2 regions of the Phycicoccus ginsengisoli genome follow, and region 1 is predicted to be linked to the other one. Evidence: riboswitches for the same ligand, from Rfam matches in the RefSeq annotation. Region 1 holds a riboswitch; the other holds the start of a gene.
The links. A riboswitch is a leader RNA that binds a small molecule or an ion and turns the genes downstream of it on or off. The one in region 1 is predicted to bind cyclic di-AMP.
Positions count from the first base shown of each region.

Region 2: another riboswitch for cyclic di-AMP. It lies ahead of ACYVDO_RS09825 (transglycosylase family protein); the one in region 1 lies ahead of ACYVDO_RS10290 (C40 family peptidase).

Region 1 is NZ_BAAGYN010000005.1:195,948-199,338, forward strand. It holds gene ACYVDO_RS10280 (MFS transporter) at 1-159, shown strand, start outside; gene ACYVDO_RS10285 (metal-dependent transcriptional regulator) at 186-884, shown strand; cyclic di-AMP (ydaO/yuaA leader) riboswitch at 1,097-1,266, shown strand; gene ACYVDO_RS10290 (C40 family peptidase) at 1,267-2,022, shown strand; gene ACYVDO_RS10295 (DsbA family oxidoreductase) at 2,108-2,785, shown strand; gene ACYVDO_RS10300 (calcium:cation antiporter) at 2,854-3,391, opposite strand, start outside.
Region 2 is NZ_BAAGYN010000005.1:89,326-92,716, forward strand. It holds gene ACYVDO_RS09820 (threonine/serine exporter family protein) at 1-1,123, shown strand, start outside; cyclic di-AMP (ydaO/yuaA leader) riboswitch at 1,312-1,406, shown strand; gene ACYVDO_RS09825 (transglycosylase family protein) at 1,439-2,173, shown strand; tRNA gene ACYVDO_RS09830 (tRNA-Thr) at 2,309-2,381, shown strand; gene ACYVDO_RS09835 (hypothetical protein) at 2,504-2,740, shown strand; gene ACYVDO_RS09840 (hypothetical protein) at 2,751-2,993, shown strand.

The DNA of each region.
Region 1 (3,391 bases):
GGCAGCGGCGCCCCGCTGCTCATCAGCGCCGTCACCGCCCAGCTGGGGCTGGCCGCCGCGTGCCTGGGGATCGGGGGCCTGACCCTGCTCGGGACCGGGTGGCTGGGGTACTGGGTGGCCAGGTTCGATCCCGTCCGCGGTGGCGCCCGGACGCGGTGACGCCCGCAGGTGGCAGGCTGGGGGCCGTGACGGACCTGATCGACACCACCGAGATGTACCTCAAGACGATCTTCGAGCTCGAGGAAGAGGGCATCCCGCCGCTGCGGGCGCGCATCGCCGAGCGGCTCGCGCACTCGGGGCCGACCGTGTCGCAGACCGTCGCCCGGATGGAGCGCGACGGCCTGCTCACCCTCGCCGGCGACCGGCACCTCCAGCTCACCGAGGAGGGTCGCAAGCTGGCCACGCGCGTGATGCGCAAGCACCGGCTCGCCGAGCGGCTGCTCATCGACGTCATCGGCCTGGAGTGGGAGTACGTCCACGACGAGGCCTGCCGGTGGGAGCACGTCATGTCCGAGCGGGTGGAGCGCAAGATCCTCGCCCTGCTGAAGGACCACCACGACTCGCCCTACGGCAACCCGATCCCGGGCCTCGAGGAGCTCGGCGAGGCGGAGGCCACCGAGGACTTCCGCTCGGGCCTGCACACCCTCACCGAGCTGGCGGGGCCCGAGCCCGAGACCGTCCTCGTCCGGCGGATCGGCGAGCCCGTCCAGGTGGACCACGAGGCGCTCAGCCTGCTCACCGTGGCCCGGCTGCTGCCGGGGGAGCGGGTCCGCGTGCACCGCGCGGACGGGCGGGTGGTCGCGGTCCGCGAGGGGGCCCCGGAGTCCACCGGCGTGTCCCTGCCCGACGACGTGGCCCAGCACGTCTTCGGGGCGCTCATCTGAGCACTGCCTGGACGTCGTCCGGAGCCTTGCTGGGGGCCCGCTGAGCACGCCTCGGGACCTGCGGTTGGCATCGTGTGGCAGTTTCTTGGACCGACCGTGACCGGAGCGTGACTTTCGGGAGAGGGTTGTGTACGGTTTCCCACGGTTCCTCAGCCCCCCGAGGATCCGGCCCGGAGTGGACACGCCTAGTCCTGCCACCACACCCGGGTCAGCAACGAAAACCGCTTGGCAGGAGCGGGGGACCCACTTGTGGGCCGTCTCCGGACGGTCCTTGGGGTGAAGCCCTCGGGAGCACGGCCGTGAGGTCGGGCGAACGAGGGCCGGGTGATCTACCTCCACCCGAACCCGACAGCTCACCTCGTAGGCGCTGGAGGTTCTACCTGTGGCTTCTTCCACTTCTGGCCGTCATCGCGCGCCGGGTCGTTTCAACCCCGTCTCCGAGCTGTCCGGCATCGTGGCCACCGCCGCGCAGCCGGCCGTCAAGACCTCCGCCGTGATCGCGGCGTCGGGAGGTCTCGTCGCCTCGTTCGCCCTTCCCGCCTCGGCCGCGCCGGCCGCGAGCGCGAAGGCGCCCGACCAGGCGGCTGCAGCCGCACCGGTCGCCGTCAAGGCTCCCGAGGTGGCTGCTCCCGAGGCCACCGACGCGTTCGGCGTCATCGGCTTCACCGCCACGGCAAAGCCCAAGCCGAAGCCCGCTCCGCAGCCCGTAGCGGTGCCGGTTCGTGCGACTGACACGCAGGCCGCCAGCCGGTCGTCCGTGCGCACGCCGCTCGCGACCAAGAGCTACACCAACCTCAAGCCCGCGGCCGGTGGCGTCCTCGCGATCGCCGCGCAGTACCAGGGCCTGCCGTACAAGTACGGCGGCACCAGCCCGTCCACCGGGTTCGACTGCTCCGGCTTCACCCAGTACGTCTTCCGCCAGGTGGGCATCTCCCTGCCGCGCACCGCGGAGGACCAGCGCCAGGCCGTGACGCCGGTCTCCAACCCCCAGCCGGGCGACCTCGTGTTCTTCGGTTCGCCGGCCTACCACGTCGGCATCTACGCCGGCGGCGGCATGATGTGGGACAGCCCCCGCAGCGGCGAGACCGTGCAGAAGCGCGCCATCTGGTCCGGCAACGTGTCCTACGGCCGCCCGTGACCTGAGGCTTCCGAGCCCCCCGGCGAGGGCCCCGACCGCACCCGCGGCCGGGGCCTTCGCCGTGGGCGCATGCTTACATGGACCCATGACTGCTGTGGAGATCGACGTCTGGGCCGATGTGGTCTGCCCGTGGTGCTACATCGGCAAGCGCCGGCTCGAGCAGGCGGTGGCGGAGAGTGCCCACCCAGCGGAGGTCACGGTGACCTACCACGCGTACGAGCTCGACCCGGGTGCGCCGGTGGGCGACGGGACGCTCGTGCTCCCGTGGCTCGCGGAGCGGTACGGCACCGACCTCGACGGCGCTCGCGAGATGGCGGAGCGGCCGGCCATGCTGGGACGCCCCGACGGCATCGAGATCAACGTCGACGAGCAGCGCCGCGCGAACTCCTTCGACGCCCACCGCATCATCGCCCTCGGCCTCGCCCAGGGCGGCCATGCGCTGCAGGCCGCGGTGCTCGAGCGGCTCTACAGCGCCCACTTCACCGAGGGCCGGCAGATCGACGACATCGAGACGCTGCAGCGGCTGGGTGCCGAGGCAGGGCTGGACGGCCGGCGCCTGTCCGCGGTGCTGGCGAGCCGTGAGTATGCCGACCACGTGCGTCAGGACGAGCGGGCGGCCACCGAGATCGGCATCACCGGCGTGCCGTTCTTCATGGCCAACCGCAAGGTCGCGCTCTCCGGCGCGCACTCCGTCGAGGTCATCGGCCAGCTCATCGCGGCTGCCACCGACGGGTCGTCGGAGGCCATGAGCCAGGGCGCCTGACGCCCGGGCGCACCCTGTGAGTTCGCGCCGTCGGCGGCGCACCGGATGCGGTACGCCGGAGGGGCGCCTCAGGGGTTGATGGCGAGGAACACGAACGCCGCGAGCAGCACCAGGTGCACCCCGCCCTGCAGCCGCGTCGCCCGGCCCGGCACCACCGTGAGCACGCTGACCACCACGGTCAGGGCCAGCAGCACCATCTGCGTCGAGCCGAGCCCCAGGACGAGCGGGCCCTCGAGCCAGATGGAGGCCACCGCGATGACCGGGATGGTCAGGCCGATGCTCGCCATGGCCGAACCGAGCGCGAGGTTGAGGCTGGTCTGGATCTGGTTGCGCCGGGCCGCCCGCACCGCCGCGAGGGTCTCCGGCAGCAGGACGAGCAGCGCGATGACGACACCGACGAACGACTGCGGGAAGCCGGCCGCTGCGACACCGGACTCGATCGCCGGCGACTCGACCTTGGCCAGGCCGACGACGGCGACCAGGGAGGCGAGCAGCAGGCCCAGGGAGGTGAGCGCCTCGCGGTCGGTGGGCGGGTCGGCGTGGTCCTCGTCGAGCGGTTCGCCGTCCTTGCCCACGGGCAGGAAGAAGTCGCGGTGCCGACGGGTC
Region 2 (3,391 bases), 110 kb from region 1:
GCTGCGGGTCGTCCGGTCGTCGACCCGCGACTTCGCCCGGCTGGCCGCGGTGCACGAGTTCGTCGAGAACCTCGTCGCCGGCAGCTACGACCGCGAGGCCGCCGCCGCGAGGCTGCGCGAGATCCGCCGGGCGCCCCGGTTCTGGCCGCGGTGGGCTGTGCGCGGCGCCCTCGGCGTGCTGGCCGCCGCGATCGCGGTGATGCTCGGGGCCGGGCCGATGGCCGCCCTGGTCGCCGGCGTTGCCGGGCTGCTCGTCGGGTATGCCGCGCGCTCGCTCGGGCGCGCGGGCCTGCCGGACTTCTACCAGTGCGCGGTCGGCGGGTTCCTCGCGACCGCCGTCGCCTGGGGCGCGTTCAGCCTCGGGGCCGCCGGATGGGTGCCCGTGTCGTCGACCGAGTTCGCCTACATCGTCGCCGGCGGCATCACGGTGCTGCTGCCAGGGCGGACGGTCGCGTCGGCCTTCGAGGACGCCATCTCCGGCTACTCGGTGACCGGGGCGGGGCGCATGTTCGGCGTCTTCCTCACCACGGCCGGGATCATCCTCGGGGTGGCCACCGGGCTCTCCGTGACCCTGGCCGTCACGCAGGCCCTCGACCTGCGCCTGGTCAACCCCTCCATCGTCGCCACCCGCCAGTACTCCGCCCCGGTGGGCATGGCCGTCGCCGGTGCGTTCGTCGTGGGCGTGGCAGGAGCCCTCTCCCTGCGCAGCCGTCGCGGCCTCGTCGTGCCCGCGGGGCTGCTCTGTGCGGCGGCGGGTGTCGCCTCGCTCTTCGTGAGCAGGGTCGACGGGCTCGGCCCGCTCGCGGCGGCCGGCGCCGCGGCGACCGCGCTGGGCGCCCTCGGGCGGGTCGGGGGCCAGTGGCTGCGCGCCCCGGCGATGGTCCTGGTCGTGCCGGCGTCGTACGGGCTGCTGCCCGGTCTGGCGATCTTCCGAGGGCTGTACGAGATGGTCAACGGGTCGCGGCCGGACTCGGGGACGCTGTCCCTGCAGGGTGGTCTGACGACGTTGCTGGGGGCGATGGCGGTGCTGCTGGCCATCGCCGCGGGCACCGTCCTCGGTGACTACCTGGGGGCCCCCTTCGACCGGCGAATTGTCCAGAAAAGGCGCGCCAGGTCCAGATAAGTCCTCGTCCGTTCGGATGATATGTCGACCTGGGCTTGTGACCGTCCCGTGACCTATCTACCTTGGACGAGTGCGCCTCCCGGCTCACGCCACAACTGCACACGGCATACCCACAGCAACCGCACACCCACCGCGCCGAACCTCGTCAGGTGGGTGTCCCGCCGGGCACCAGCCCGGGCAGACGAGGGCGGGGGAACCACCTCGGTCGCCGACGGCGGCCTTGGGGTGAAGCCGGCTCCGGCCGGCCGGGCACCTGACAGCCCGAACCCGACAGCTCACCTCGAAGGCGCCGGTCAGGAAGGACCCCCCGCCCCCATGTTCTATGCCCCCAAGCACTCCGCCCGTAAGCCCAACCCGGTCCGCCGCCGGGTCGCGGGCGTCGCCGTCGCCGGTGCCGCCACCGTCGCCGGCGGCATCGCCACCGCCACCTCCTCCTCCGCAGCGGGGACGGTCTGGGACCGGGTCGCCGCCTGTGAGAGCGGCGGCAACTGGAGCATCAACACCGGCAACGGCTACTACGGCGGCCTGCAGTTCTCGTCCGGCACCTGGAGCGCCTACGGCGGTGGCCGGTACGCGCCCCGCGCGGACCTCGCCAGCAAGGGCGCCCAGATCACCGTCGCCCAGCGCGTGCTCGCCTCGCAGGGTCCGGGCGCCTGGCCCACTTGCGGTGCACGGGCCGGCCTGACCCGCTCCAACGGCGGCGCGGTCAGTGCGGGCTCGACGTCCTCGGGTGACTCGGTGTCGCGCTCAACCGTGCGCAGGGCCCCCGCCCGACAGGCCGCTCCGGCCGGCAAGCTGGCCGTCGACGGCATCCGCGGCCCGAAGTCGAACGCCGCGATCGAGCGCTGGGTGGGTGCCGCGGTCGACGGGTCCCTCTCCCGGTCGGACGTGCGAGCGCTGCAGCGCAAGGTCGGCTCGACCCCGGACGGCGTCATCGGCCCCAAGACGGTCGGCGCCCTGCAGACCAAGATCGGTGCCCGCCACAACGGGTCCCACTCGCTGGACCGCGCGACGGTCCGGGCGCTGCAGAGCTACCTCAACAGCCACTGACCCGTCACCCACCGCTGGTGGGTCGACCCTGACGGACCACTCCGACGGGCCCGCGCACCACGCGCGGGCCCGTCGGCCTGTGCGGTGGGTATGCCGTGCCGCCGGTACGATCGTCGCCGTCCGCCTGGCGGGCACGCCGGTGTGGCGCAATCGGTAGCGCACCTGTCTTGTAAACAGGGGGTTGTGGGTTCGAGTCCCATCGCCGGCTCTCTGACCAGCACGAACACCTCAGGCCGGGGTCCACAGCACCCCGCTCGCCCACGCATCGCGGTATCTCGGTGCGTCAAGCCGTGGTTGACGCGGCACCCCCGTCAACCTAACCTTGACGCCATGGAGGTGGCGGAGTCCGCCCTGAAGCACGGGATCGACGAAGCCGACATCAGACATGAATGGACCAACGCCATCCGGCTGGTCGAGTACGAGTACGGCGGCGAGGACCGTCTTCTAGTGATCGGCCCGGACCAACACGGTCGGATGCTGGAGCTCGTCGCTGTGCCAGCCGGAGAGCCGACCCAGATCATCCACGGCGATCGGCTACGGCCCAGGTTCTTCGACTATTTGAGATGAGGTGAATGACATGGCACTGAAGACCAACCATGACCACACCGGTTTGGACGAGCTTGACCCATCGACTCACCCGGCCCGCGATGCCGCGTCCTTTCGCCGCATCATCGCCGCCAGGAGTCAGCTGGTGCATGCCGAGCAGGAGCTGCGGGAGGCGGTCCGCGCGGCCCGTGCGGCCGGCGACTCTTGGACGGTGATCGGTGCTGCGCTGGACATCTCGCGTCAAGCTGCCCAGCAACGGTTTGGCCAGCACTGACGGCGGCGGATGAGTGTGTTCTGGCCCCGCGCGCAGTCCGGGGACGGCAGTGTTGGCATATCCGAGTGGAGATCCGACCCAGGGGGCGCAGTGGAGTCCACCAGGTCCCCCAAGGCTGAGGCCTTGCTTGTCGCTGCGCTGACTGCTCTGGTCGCAGCGGCGCTCATCGCAGTCGACATGGCCCCGCCCGCATTCGACAGTTTCGTCTGGTTGGGCGGAACCGTTCTGGCCGCGACCCTCGTGGCGCTGTGGCGACGCCGACACTGGCCAGCACGCCCTTGGGTCGTCCTTGCAGCGTCGTTCGGCTTCGTCGCAGCCGGCTATGCCCTGTGGCTCTGGTGGTATCTCGCAGCTCACCAGCCGCATCTGGTCTAGCCCTTCGATGAAGCGCCCGGTCA